Regions from separate parts of the Halomonas sp. KO116 genome, predicted to be linked through region 3. Evidence: riboswitches for the same ligand, from Rfam matches in the RefSeq annotation. Region 3 holds a riboswitch; each other region holds the start of a gene.

What was found. A riboswitch is a leader RNA that binds a small molecule or an ion and turns the genes downstream of it on or off. The one in region 3 is predicted to bind thiamine pyrophosphate.
Region 1: linked by a shared signal. The riboswitch ahead of KO116_RS07000 (sodium:solute symporter) and the one ahead of thiM (hydroxyethylthiazole kinase) in region 3 are both predicted to bind thiamine pyrophosphate.
Region 2: linked by a shared signal. The riboswitch ahead of tenA (thiaminase II) and the one ahead of thiM (hydroxyethylthiazole kinase) in region 3 are both predicted to bind thiamine pyrophosphate.

What each region holds. Positions count from the first base shown of each region.
Region 1 covers NZ_CP011052.1:1,522,227-1,526,398, forward strand. The annotation lists gene KO116_RS06990 (CoA-acylating methylmalonate-semialdehyde dehydrogenase) at 1-635, shown strand, start outside; gene KO116_RS06995 (peroxidase-related enzyme) at 1,159-1,761, shown strand; TPP riboswitch at 1,823-1,930, shown strand; gene KO116_RS07000 (sodium:solute symporter) at 1,920-3,299, shown strand; gene KO116_RS07005 (sensor domain-containing diguanylate cyclase) at 3,363-4,172, shown strand, end outside.
Region 2 covers NZ_CP011052.1:3,531,434-3,535,605, reverse strand. The annotation lists gene thiC (phosphomethylpyrimidine synthase ThiC) at 1-1,832, opposite strand, end outside; gene tenA (thiaminase II) at 1,860-2,543, opposite strand; TPP riboswitch at 2,631-2,785, opposite strand; gene KO116_RS25110 (hypothetical protein) at 3,033-3,722, shown strand; gene KO116_RS16265 (IS1595 family transposase) at 3,623-4,172, opposite strand, start outside.
Region 3 covers NZ_CP011052.1:4,481,553-4,485,724, reverse strand. The annotation lists gene KO116_RS20530 (LysR family transcriptional regulator) at 1-921, opposite strand; gene thiE (thiamine phosphate synthase) at 918-1,541, opposite strand; gene thiM (hydroxyethylthiazole kinase) at 1,531-2,340, opposite strand; TPP riboswitch at 2,364-2,462, opposite strand; partial or broken gene gloA (lactoylglutathione lyase) at 2,590-3,116, shown strand; gene KO116_RS20510 (DUF6164 family protein) at 3,126-3,494, shown strand; gene KO116_RS20505 (cupin domain-containing protein) at 3,509-4,172, opposite strand, start outside.

The sequences.
Region 1 (4,172 bases), 1.7 Mb from region 3:
TGGTGCTAGTCGGTGAGGCACGCGAATGGCTAAGCGACATTGTTGAGGCGGCGCGGGCAATGAAAGTGGGGCCGGGCACCCAGTTGGATGCCGATTTAGGGCCACTGGTATCGCCGGCTGCTCGTGATCGTGTGCTGCGTTTAATCGATGCAGGCGAAAAAGAGGGCGCCAAACTGATGGTCGATGGTCGCAATGTTCAAGTGGACGGCTACCCCAACGGTAACTTCGTGGGCCCCACTCTGTTTTCGGATGTGACCGCGGATATGACCATTTACCGCGAAGAGATTTTTGGGCCTGTGCTGTGTGTGGTCAGTGTTGAAACCCTCGATGAAGCGATCGAATTTATCAACGCCAACCCCAACGGCAATGGCACCTCTATCTTTACTAACTCTGGTTGGATTGCTCGCCGTTTTGAAACCGATATCGACGTGGGTCAGATTGGTATCAATGTGCCCATCCCCGTACCGGTTGCCTACTTCAGCTTCACTGGCTCGCGGGCATCAAAGCTGGGGGATTTAGGGCCTAACGGCAAACAGGCGATTGCCTTCTGGACGCAAACCAAAACCGTCACAGCGCGTTGGTTTGAACCAGAGAATGTTTCCAGTGGCATTAATAGTACGATTTCGCTTGGCTAAATGAAGCGCTATTCAATGCCTGAGGCTGGCCCCGCATTAAGCGGGGTCAATTGATAGCAGGTGAGGCCAAAGCCAAGCCGATGAACCGACATATCGTGATTTAAAAGTTATCAAACAACGGCAAGCTTTCTTCCAGCAATTGTTCAAGGGGGCCGAGTTGGCTTTCATGCAGTACCAGCAGGGCGTGTTGTGCTTGGAGGCGTGTTCAAAATCCTGCACTGCTCGTTTGAAGTCAGAGACGTTACTGAGGGCGTAGTCGACATGCTGAAGGCCGTCGGGCTCAAACCCACCATTTTCCCAGCCATGAATGGCTCTCAAGGTCATTTGGCCCCGCGTCATTGGGCGGGCCAGTAACATATGCAGCATGATCCGAATAAGTAGTTGGCGCTCATCCGTAGCATTTTCAAACGCTTGGTAGGGGTCAGAAAACAGTTCGTTTAGACGACCGGAGATGTGTTCTTTTATTTCGTTATGGCTAAGTCGTTTTTATGAGATGGTTAAACTGAACAATAAAGAGGTGATTATGTCTGCTCCATTAAGCCGTTTTAACGTACCAGAAACGTTAGATGATCTGCCCGACGATATTCGCCATACTATTTTGGCCGTCCAGGAAAAGGCAGGGTTTGTGCCTAATGTATTTTTAATGTTGGCCCATCGTCCTGCTGAGTTTCGTGCTTTCTTTGCCTACCATGATGCGCTAATGGAGCGTAAATCTGACTCGCTCACTAAAGCCGAGAAAGAGATGATTGTGGTCGCTACCAGTGCGCGCAATCGCTGCTTGTATTGCGTGGTGGCGCATGGGGCACTGGTGCGCATCTACAGCAAAGACACGCTGCTTGCGGATCAGGTCGCTGTCAACCATCGCGTGGCGCCGATTAGTGAGCGCCACCGCGTCATGCTCGACTTTGCCATGCACTGTGCCATTGATGTCGGTGAAATGACCGATGAGTGGCGTACGCGCCTGCGGGAAGAAGGTTTTAGCCAAGAGGACTGCTGGGATATAGGCGCCATCGCGGCGTTTTTTGGTTTGTCGAATCGACTGGTCACCCTGGCGGGTACGCCGCCCAATGAGGAGTTCTATCTGATGGGACGGGTGCCCCGCGCGGAGGCTGCCAACACACCTTAAATTTTACTAAGACGCGAAACTTTACTAAGACGCGTTTTTGGTTGACGATACTGTCTTCATTCACTGTCGCCAGGGGAGCCCTGCTTGCAAGGGCTGAGAATGCGCGCTGCGCAGACCCTGGAACCTGATCCGGTTCGTACCGGCGGAGGAAGTGCGACATGCTATACCTGACGTCAGCCGTGCTTGGCGCGGCGCTGTGCTGCTTTGCTTTTTTAGGCCTACGGGCTCGCTGGGTAGATGGCCCCGTTGATGACTATGTCACGGCTCGTAACTCACAAACAGCTTCAACCCTGGGTCTCTCCTTTCTTGCCTCTGGCATGGGGGCGTGGATACTCTTTGCCCCGCCCGAAATTGGCGCTTTTGTTGGCCCCCTCGCATTAGCAGGTTATGCGCTAGGGTCGGCACTGCCGTTTATTGTATTAGGACTCTATGGCCCAAAAATTCGCCGTGCATTGCCGGAAGGGCGCAGCATCGCCGAGTTTGCAGAAGCGTGCTATGGCCCAGGCGTGCGGCGCTGGGTAACGTTGGTGTCGGTTGGCTATATGGCTTGCTTTCTGGCAGCGGAGCTCACCGCCATTGGGTCAATCACCGCGCTATTGTCAGATGTGCCGCCCGCGCTGGTGATTATTGGCGTTGCCCTCACCACTCTGGTGTATACGGCGGTTGGCGGGTTGCGTGCCAGCCTTGCCACGGACCGATGGCAGGCATGGCTGTTGCTAGCGCTTTTGTTGGCGGTAGGTAGCGTTACGTTATGGCGCCTACCCACAATGCCTAGCGAGGCAACGCTGCCTTCAATCCCCGTTGCCAGCGCGCTAAGCGTTGCGTTAACGCTGGTCATCGCCGTCACCGCAGCGAACCTCTTCCATCAGGGGTATTGGCAGCGCGTTTGGGCGGCAAAGGACGATCAAAGCCTGGGCCGTGGCGCTTGGCTAGGCGGCGGTATGACCGTCTTAGTCGTGATGCTCATTGGTGGTTTGGGCATGCTGGCGTCAATAAGTGGGGTTCCCCTTGGCGAGCCGCCGATGCCGTTTTTCGCGCTGCTAACGGAGGCCCCAGCTTGGCTGACACTCCCCGCTTTAGTGCTGGCAGTCACTTTGGTAGCCTCCAGTGTTGATACGTTACAAAATGGTATCGCTTCCCTGGTGGTGTCGCGCAGCGAACAGCGGGGTGTTTCCATCGCCGCTGCCCGCTGGGTCACGATTGCATTGATGATACCGGTGGTAGTGATTGCTTTGCAGGGGTTGTCGGTACTGCGGCTGTTCCTGATTGCTGACTTACTGTGTGCCGCCATTGTGGTGCCTGTGCTGCTAGGCCTGTGGCAACGCATGACCCCTTTTGCGGCTATTGCGGGAGGTATTGCAGGATTGCTGGGCGCCATTATTCCAGGGTGGTTCAGTCAGGGCAGTCTCATCGCGGGAGTGGTAGCTGCCAGTTTCCCAGGCAGCATTCCTACGCTGGGGCCGTTTGTCGGCGCGCTAGTCGCCTCAACGCTGGTGAGTGTGTTGCTCGCGAGTAGGAGTCAAAACCATAAGCAGTAAGCAGGAAAGTGCTGGTCGCGATATGCTGGTAGAACTACACCTACCTAAAGGGGTGACATTACAATGAGCTACCCCATAGCACTTAATGAAGAGGCGCGGTTAGCCGCTCTTTATGAGCTTGAACTATTAGATACCCCGGATGAACCAGCGTTTGACCGCGTCACCAGGCTGGTTACCCAGTTACTGAATGTGCCTATCTCAACGATCACGTTGATTGATGCCGAGCGTCAGTGGATTAAGTCGCGCGTGGGCGTGGAAACCCGCGAGACAACGCGAGATGTGGCTTTTTGCGCTTATACAGTGATGGCCTCAGAGCCGTTAATTGTTGAAGATGCACGCAAGGACCCTCGCTTTGCGCAAAATCCCTATGTGACCGCTTCGGATGGGGTCCGCTTTTATGCAGGTATTCCGCTGTGCACCTCCAATGGGCTTGCATTGGGGTCCCTCTGCGCGATTGATATTAAACCTCGTACTCTTAGTGAGCAGGAACTGGCGGCTTTGAAAGATTTAGCGGCGATTGTGACTGATGAAATTCGCCTGCGTGAGCGGCTGATCCGAGAGAGAAAAAAAGCACAGGAGTCTCAGCGGGCGTTAAGCGAGCTTCATTACAGCATGGAGTGCCAGATTGAGCGGCGCACTAACGAGCTTAATCTGGTCATTGAATCCGCCTATGACGCCTATATCAGCGTTGATTCACAGGGCGTTATTCTGGATTGGAATCGAGCGGCTGAGCTAATGTTTGGCTGGCCACGCAAGGCGGTGCTGGCAAGGCCAATCACACAACTACTCTTTCCTAATGGCTTGCCAACTGAGAGTGATCAAGCCCCTATCACCTATACAGCGCGGTGCCATGATGGCAGGGAACTGCCCGTC
Region 2 (4,172 bases), 950 kb from region 3:
ATGCCTTTCATCACCGCTTCCTGGTCGCCGTTTAGGCCGTGTTCATTTGCATAGTCACGAACCTCCTGGCTGATCTTCATGGAGCAGAACTTCGGCCCGCACATGGAGCAGAAGTGGGCCACCTTGGCGGAATCCTTGGGCAGGGTTTCGTCGTGGTACTCACGGGCGGTATCCGGGTCTAGCCCCAGGTTGAACTGGTCTTCCCAGCGGAACTCGAAGCGCGCCTTGGAGAGGGCATTATCACGCCGCTGCGCTGCCGGGTGACCCTTGGCAAGATCCGCCGCGTGGGCGGCAATCTTGTAGGTAATGATGCCCGTTTTGACATCATCTTTGTTTGGCAGACCCAAATGCTCTTTCGGGGTGACGTAGCAGAGCATCGCGCAGCCAAACCAGCCGATCATCGCCGCCCCTATGCCAGAAGTAATGTGGTCGTAGCCGGGGGCGATATCCGTCACTAGTGGGCCAAGCGTATAGAAGGGCGCTTCGTCGCAGTACTCCAGCTGCTTGTCCATGTTCTCTTTCACCAGGTGCATGGGCACGTGGCCGGGGCCTTCGATCATCACCTGCACATCATGTTTCCAGGCGATATGGGTCAGCTCGCCGAGGGTCTTGAGCTCCGCCATTTGTGCTTCGTCGTTGGCATCGGCCACCGAGCCGGGGCGCAGGCCATCGCCTAGTGAAAACGCCACATCGTACTGCTTGCAGATCTCGCAGATCTCCTCGAAATGGGTATACAGGAAGCTCTCCTGGTGATGGTACAAACACCACTTGGCCATGATCGAGCCGCCGCGGCTGACAATGCCGGTGACCCGCTTGGCGGTGAGCGGCACATAGCGTAGCAGCACCCCTGCATGAATGGTGAAGTAGTCCACACCCTGTTCGGCCTGCTCGATCAGCGTATCGCGGAAGACTTCCCAGGTGAGGTCTTCGGCCACGCCATTAACCTTCTCCAGCGCCTGATAGATAGGCACCGTACCAATCGGCACCGGCGAGTTGCGCAGAATCCACTCGCGGGTTTCGTGGATGTTCTGCCCGGTGGAGAGATCCATAATGGTATCCGCGCCCCAGCGGATGCCCCAGGTCATCTTATCCACTTCCTCCTCAATGGAAGACGTCACCGCCGAGTTACCCAAGTTGCCGTTGATCTTGACCAGGAAGTTACGGCCAATGATCATCGGCTCACTTTCCGGGTGGTTGATGTTATTGGGAATAATCGCCCGCCCGCGGGCCACTTCTTCGCGCACGAACTCTGGGGTGATTTCCTCCGGCAAGCTGGCGCCAAAGCTTTGACCTTTATGCTGGTGGCCCAGAATCCGTTCCACCTCAGCGGTCCCCAGCGTTTGGCGACGCTGGTTTTCGCGCAGGGCAACAAACTCCATTTCCGGGGTGATAATCCCCTGGCGGGCGTAGTGCAGCTGGGTCACGTTTTGGCCCGCTTTAGCCCTGCGCGGGGTGCGGGTTAAATCAAAGCGCAGCTGGGCAAGGGTGGGGTCGTTGGCGCGGCGGTTGCCGTACTCAGACGTAAGGCCTGATAGAAATTCGGTGTCGTCCCGCGCTTCGATCCAGGCACGACGTAGCTCCGGTAAGCCACGGCGTAGATCGATCTGGGCATCGGGGTCGGTGTAAGGGCCGGAGGTGTCGTATACCAGCAGCGGCGGGTTCTCTTCATCGATGCCGGTGGTTTTGGTCGGTGACAGGGTGATTTCGCGAAACGGCACGCGAATATCCGGCTGCGAGCCTTCGATATATACCTTACGTGAGCCGGGCAGCGGCTGAATGGCGGCGGCATCGACTTCGGCGGTTTCGGCTAGAAAATGACTTGTTTTGCTCATGGGTAGGTTCCTTTTAGTTGTTAGTCATTAATGTGTGAGGTCTTCGTCTATCAGCTCTAGGCCCATCTGCCAGAAGTCGATTTCCAGGCGGGTGGCATCGCGGAAGATCTTGCTTAGTTCGGCAAAGCGGGCGGGGGTGACATCGGCAAGGCGGGCATTGAGCCATTCGAGCTCCGCCTGCATGGCGGCCTGAAACTCCTCGCCTTCGTACATGGCAATCCAGGCATCAAACGGGTTTTGCGCGCCGCGCAGGGTAGATGGCTGGGCATTCAGCCAATTGGCGATTTGGCCATAACCCACCAGGCAGGGGGCCAGCGCCACGTGCAAATCGAGCAAGTCGCCTCGGTTGCCGGTATCCAGCACGTAGCGGGTGTAGGCGAGCGTCGCTCTGGCTTCGGGAAGCTCCTCCAGTTCTTGCTCGGAAATCCCCCACTCCTGGCAAAAGCCCACGTGCAGACCCAGCTCCACATCGACAATGGCTTTTAAGCCTTCGTGGGCTTGGCGAAGATCGGCGAGGGTGGGGCTTTTGTAGGCGGCCAGCGCATAGGCGCGGGCGAAGTGGATCAAAAACAGGTAGTCCTGCTTCAGGTAGTGGCGAAACGACGCTTCAGGCAGCGTGGCGTTGCCTAGTTGACGCACAAAATCGTGCTCAATATAGGCGCGCCAATCGTCCTGGCAGGCGGTGGTGAGATCAGTAAAGCGGTAGCCCATGTTGCCTCCGGTGGTAATGATCCGGAGGGCAGGCGGGAGAGATCGAGAAAATGGCGCAGAGAGGTGGCGTGCAATCGTGAGAGCTAGCCATGGCCATCGCTTGATCCCTACGCCGGTACCCGCGCCGCTCTTAAAAAAGCTGCGCATTAGCCGGATCAGGTTCAGCGGGACCAGCGCTTGGTAGCAAAATGCACACCCTGCGCCATCTCAGCCGGATATCACCGGCACCCCGTCAAGCTGTTCGTTGATGGAGTGTAGGAGGCGGGTGGGGGAGATGCAAGGTAGGGATCTGTGAATAGTTACAAAAATCGCAAACAGAGCAAGGACATAGATTTTAGATATGATGCCAAAATTTTCTTTGCTTACGAGAAATATAAAGATGTAGTATTAATGCTGTTATATGCATAAATTTAATAAATTTGGTTTCACGAGTATTAGGGATGTTTTATGGGATTTATACCCACAGCTATAATTAAAAGAGTTGATTAAATGATCGAAGCAATAATAATAGGCCTTATTGTTACAGTGTTCGGGTCAGTTCTACTTTACGCGTTTCGTGTCCGACAACTTTATGTTGTTATACCGCGCTTGTTCTCAGTCTCCGCACTGACATCAGAAGGAAAAATCATAGAAGTCAGAGTTTTTAATAAGGGTCGCGCTACAGAAGAGGATGTTCTTGTTGCGCTTTCACCAGATCGTGATTACGAAGTTTTGGCTTCTACTGACTCAAGTTCAGCATTAGATGGTAGTTTTATTCGAATACCTAGAATTCCACCTGGAGATGATTATTCTGTCTTAATGCTAGTTGAAGGCGGTGATTTTACTAAGGATGAAATATCTACTGTTTCTTCAAAGATAACAAAAGGGAAGTTCATTGAAGGAATTGAAAATGTCCCGCAAAATACTGGGAGTATTGTGCTATTTATTGCCTTTTTTCTATCTGTTTTAGCAACTCCTGTTGTGGGGTTTGAAATGTATGATAAATGGAAAGAAGGCATAAGTGAGCGTGAGCATACGGAGCGAATGAGCTCTTTAGAGTTTTTATCAGATATCGGGTGGAATTCACTGGATAGATATGGCTATGTTGGCATCTGCTGTTGGTCAGCGCTTATCGCCGCACGAAGCCACGCTTCCTCGGCTGGCCTTGTGGTTTCAAATAACCGTCGCCATGCCAAGTAATTAGGTAAGTACGCTGTCCCCACCCCATGAAAGCGCCCCATCCACCCCTTCAAGCGGCTCATATAGCTGTTCACGTTCTGAATGTGGTATTCCTTGCCGATCACTCGCTGATTATCGAATACGATGAGTCGATGATGGGCAATGCCGTAGTCGCGAGAGAAGGTTTTATACCAGCTGTGTCCGTCAGAGCATAAAATCGAGTCGCGATCGATGATCGGCGCCAGAAACTCATGAACAGTCGATTTTTGGAGCGCCGGATCAACCAAATCACTGACCTTTCCATTACGGTCTCGCGCAATAAGCACCTGAATTTTTTGTTCTTTTTTCTTAACATTGCCTTGTCCCCCACGCTTGCGAGGTTTGCGGTGAGTAATCTGACGCTTTCCTTTGCAGGACTCCAGGAAGAAGGTTTCGTCTACCTCAATGATGCCGGATAGTGGGTTGGCATTG
Region 3 (4,172 bases):
TCACTGTTGCGTAATAGGCGACAATCCAATCGCCTGTTCCCATATAGGGGGATCTCCCCACGCCTCGGTAAGCAGATCGATAAAGCATTCCACCTTGGCGGGCAGATAGCGCCGGGCAGGGTAGAGTGCGTGAACGTCGAGTCTTACCGCAGGCTCGTTGGTTAAAATCGGCACTAAACGCCCGCTGGCTATACTCTCCGTGACCAGAAAGCTGGGCTGTTGAGCGATGCCTAAGCCCGCTTCTGCGGCCTGGGTCAGCACATCACCATTATTACTCTCCAATGGGCCACTGACCGCTAATGACTGCGTTGCAATCTGCCAGTCAGCGCTCTGCTGACCACTGCGATAGCGCAGGCAACGGTGCTCAGCAAGGGCGTTAACGCTCCGGGGTTCGCCGTGGCTGGCAAGATAGGCTGGCGATGCACAAAACAGCAAACGGCAGCGAGTCAGGCGGCGTGCCACCAGGCTGGAGTCCGGCAGGCTGCCGATACGGATCGCCACGTCATAACCCTCTTCCAGTAGATCAACGCGACGGTCATTAAGGTCCAGGCGCACGTCAAGCGCCGGGTGGGCAAGCATAAATTGGGTAACGAGTGGCGCTAAGTAGCGGGTACCAAAACTCATGGGCCCGTTGACGCGTAAACGGCCGCGCACGTCACTGGTGCCTTGGCCAACTTCAGTAGCGGCTTCATCGAGCGCTTGCAGTACCTCCTGGGCACGCATTAAATAACGCTCGCCTGCCTCCGTGAGATGGAGACGACGCGTTGTGCGCTGTATCAGGCGCGCCCCAAGAGTCTCCTCCAGTGCCATGACCTGACGCGACACGCGGGTACGCGAAATATCGAGCGCTTCAGCGGCCCGGGTATAGCTACCCAGCTCGGCGACTCGCACAAAAGCCACGATATGCTCTAGTTGGTTCATAGCGGCGCAGTTGCCTGAAAAGCGCGTGCCGCTTTGAAAGGATCGTGTTGGCCACAGATCGCAGAAATCACGGCAATACCGTTCGCTCCCGCCCGCTGCACGCTAATGGCATGCTCAGCTTTCAACCCGCCAATCGCCACGCTGGGCAGTGGGCAGGCCTTGACCAGCGAGGCTAAGCCACCAAAGCCAATCGGCTGGGCGTGGTCCTGTTTACTGCCGGTCGCAAACACGGGTCCAATACCCACGTAATCGAGTAACGCGATAGGTGCCGCTTGGAGCTGAGCGAAGGTATTGATCGACAGACCAATAATCGCCTGCTCACCTAGCACTTGGCGGGCTTCCTCAATAGCGGCATCGCTCTGACCGACATGCAGGCCATCTGCCTGGCTCTCTAGCGCTACCTGTAACCGGTCATTAATGATCAATGGCACCCCGCTACCTGCCAGCAGTGCTTTTAGCCGCTTGGCTTGAGCAGTCATCTGTTCATCGCTGGCATACTTATCACGTAGCTGCACGATGGTCACACCACCTCTTACCGCTGCTTCAACCGTCTGCTCTAGGCCATAGCCGTCGCAAAGCGCAGCGTCGGTTACCAAATAAAGCGATAGATTAAACGGCATGGCGTGGCTCCAACTGGGTATGAGCAGTGAGATCGTCTGGGGTCAGTTGATAAAGTGCATCCAGCAGAGCGACCTGAAAACTGCCTGGGCCCAGCGCCGTTTTACCCGCCCGCTCGCCAGCAACGGCAAAGCAGCCGAGAGCAGCGGCGGTGGCTTCCAGCGGGGCTTCACGGTTGGCCGCTACAAAGGCGGTGACCAGCGCGCTTAAGCCGCAGCCTAGCGTTGTAACCCGGGGCATCAAGGGGTGGCCACCGTGAATACGGTAGTGCTGTGTGCCATTCGTCACCCAGTCGCTTTCACCGGTCATCGCGACAATGCAGCCATGTTGTTGCGCCAGCGCTATCGCTGCGTCGATGGCTTGGCCGGAGGCGGCGGTCGAATCCACGCCGCGGCCTTGGCTGGCTAACCCATTGAGCGCCAGGATTTCAGAGGCATTGCCGCGAATCACGCTAGGCTTTAACGCGAGTAACCGCGTGCACAGCGATTGACGATAGTGGGTCGCGCCAACGGCGACAGGGTCTAACACCCAGGGAATCGAGTGCTGGCCAGCGGTAGCCGCTGCGGTCAGCATGGCCTCTGCCCAGTGGGCAGAGATAGTGCCAATGTTGATCGACAGCCCTGTTGAAATAGCGGTGAACTCAGCCACTTCCTCTGGCGCATGCAGCATGGCGGGTGACGCGCCAGTGGCTAGCAGCAGGTTGGCCGTGCTGTTCATGGCGACATAATTGGTCATGCAATGGACTAGCGGTGTCGCTGTGCGTAGCGTCGCAAGATAATCGCCAAGCGGAGGTAGGGTCATAGCATCCTCCCGGCGGGGAGGTGGTAAGCAGTACCACGACTCCCTACGCCGGTGTTATCCGGTTCAGGTTCAAAGGGTTCTTCTCAGCTCGCCAATAACGGCGAGCGCCCCTGCCGAACGATTACTATCCTTGGCTGCGTTGGCCCTGTAAAGCCCAGGGTGAGGGAGATGGGTGGAAATATGGCGCCTTAGCCCCCATGTTAAGCGGTATAAGCCGTTAACGAACCACATCAGCGACAGGAGAGCGTGATGAGTTTTCAAGGTGAGCAGCATTCTGGTGTTGTCGATACGCCGCCCCAAACCCAAGGATTCCGTTTAAACCACACCATGCTGCGGGTGAAAGACCCCGAGCGGGCGCTGGCGTTCTACTCCAAGGTGTTTGGCATGCAGGTGCTGCGGCGGCTGGATTTCGAAGAGATGCAATTCTCGCTCTACTTTTTAGCCAACCTAGAGCCAAGCGATAACGTGCCGGAAGAGACTGAAGCGCGTACTGTCTGGACCTTTAGCCAAAAAGGGCTATTAGAGTTGACCCACAACTGGGGCACCGAAAACCAGGAAGATTTCGCCTACCACGATGGCAACGCCGAGCCCCAGGGCTTTGGTCACATCTGCTTTAACGTGCCGGACTTAGCCACGGCTCAGGCGAGCACGACGTTACCTTCGTCAAGCGCGCCGACCAGGGCAAGATGCAAGATGTTATCTTCGTTAAAGACCCGGATGGTTATTGGATCGAAGTGGTCCAAGCGAACTTGATGGTGGGGAAGAGCGATACATGAGGCCTATCAATGGCTAAACTACTGTTCCGGCTGCGCCATGTGACCGACGAAGAAGCCATGGAAGTGCGCGACCTGCTCGCTGCCCATGGCTTTGATACCTATGAAACCCAGGCGGGCTTTTTCCGCCTAGGGGTCGATGCGATTTGGCTGCGTAACCCACATCAGCATGAGGCGGCCATCGCCGCGTTAGACGCCTATCAGGCGGAGCGCCTTGAGCGCGCTCAGCGTGAGCATCAAGCAGCGGTAGAGCGGGGCGAGGCAGAAACCTTGTGGCGCCGTTTGGCCGCACACCCGCTGCAGGTGGTGCTGGTTCTGTTAGCGGTGGGACTGATTGCAGCCCTGACGCTATTGCCATTTCTGGGCCTGTCTCGAACCTGAGTTTAAACTTTGGCCTAAGCGGGCGGCAGATGACCCCGTTTGAGGTACATCATCACGTCATCATCACCGGCGGTGAGTTCAGGAGCTGCGCCGCTGGGGTAGCGACACCAGGTGCCCGCCGTGTAGCTCTGCTCGCTATCGCTCAGACTGCCTTCCAGAATCAAAAGCTCCAGACCGCCCAGCAGAGTCGGGTAGGCAATCGAGGTGCCCGCCGACCAGCGCTCCAGGCTGGTGCGCTCCTGCTTATAGGTGTGCAGCATCTTGTAGGCAATGCGCGGGCGTCGGTCTGGCTGCCAGGGCAATCGGTGAGCCGGTACCGCCAGTTGTAGCGTATCGTTAGGGTCAAACTGATGCAGTTTGACAAAAATCAGCGCCCCTTCTTCCCCAATCTGCGGCGTATGGCCGGTGCCAATGGGGTTTCTCAAGTAACTGCCCGCCGCATAGCGGCCATGCTCATCGGCGAACACGCCTTCCAGCACCAGAATTTCTTCGCCGCCGCCGTGGGTATGGCGCTCAAACTGCGTATTGGGCGCGTAGCGAACTAGGCTGGTCGCGCGGGCAACTTCATCACCAATCCGGTCAAACATCATGCGCTCGACCCCGGCACTGGGGGAATCGACCCACTGATACGCTTCCGGGGTAACACAGGCAAAGTGGCTAAAATCGGCGTTTAGACGC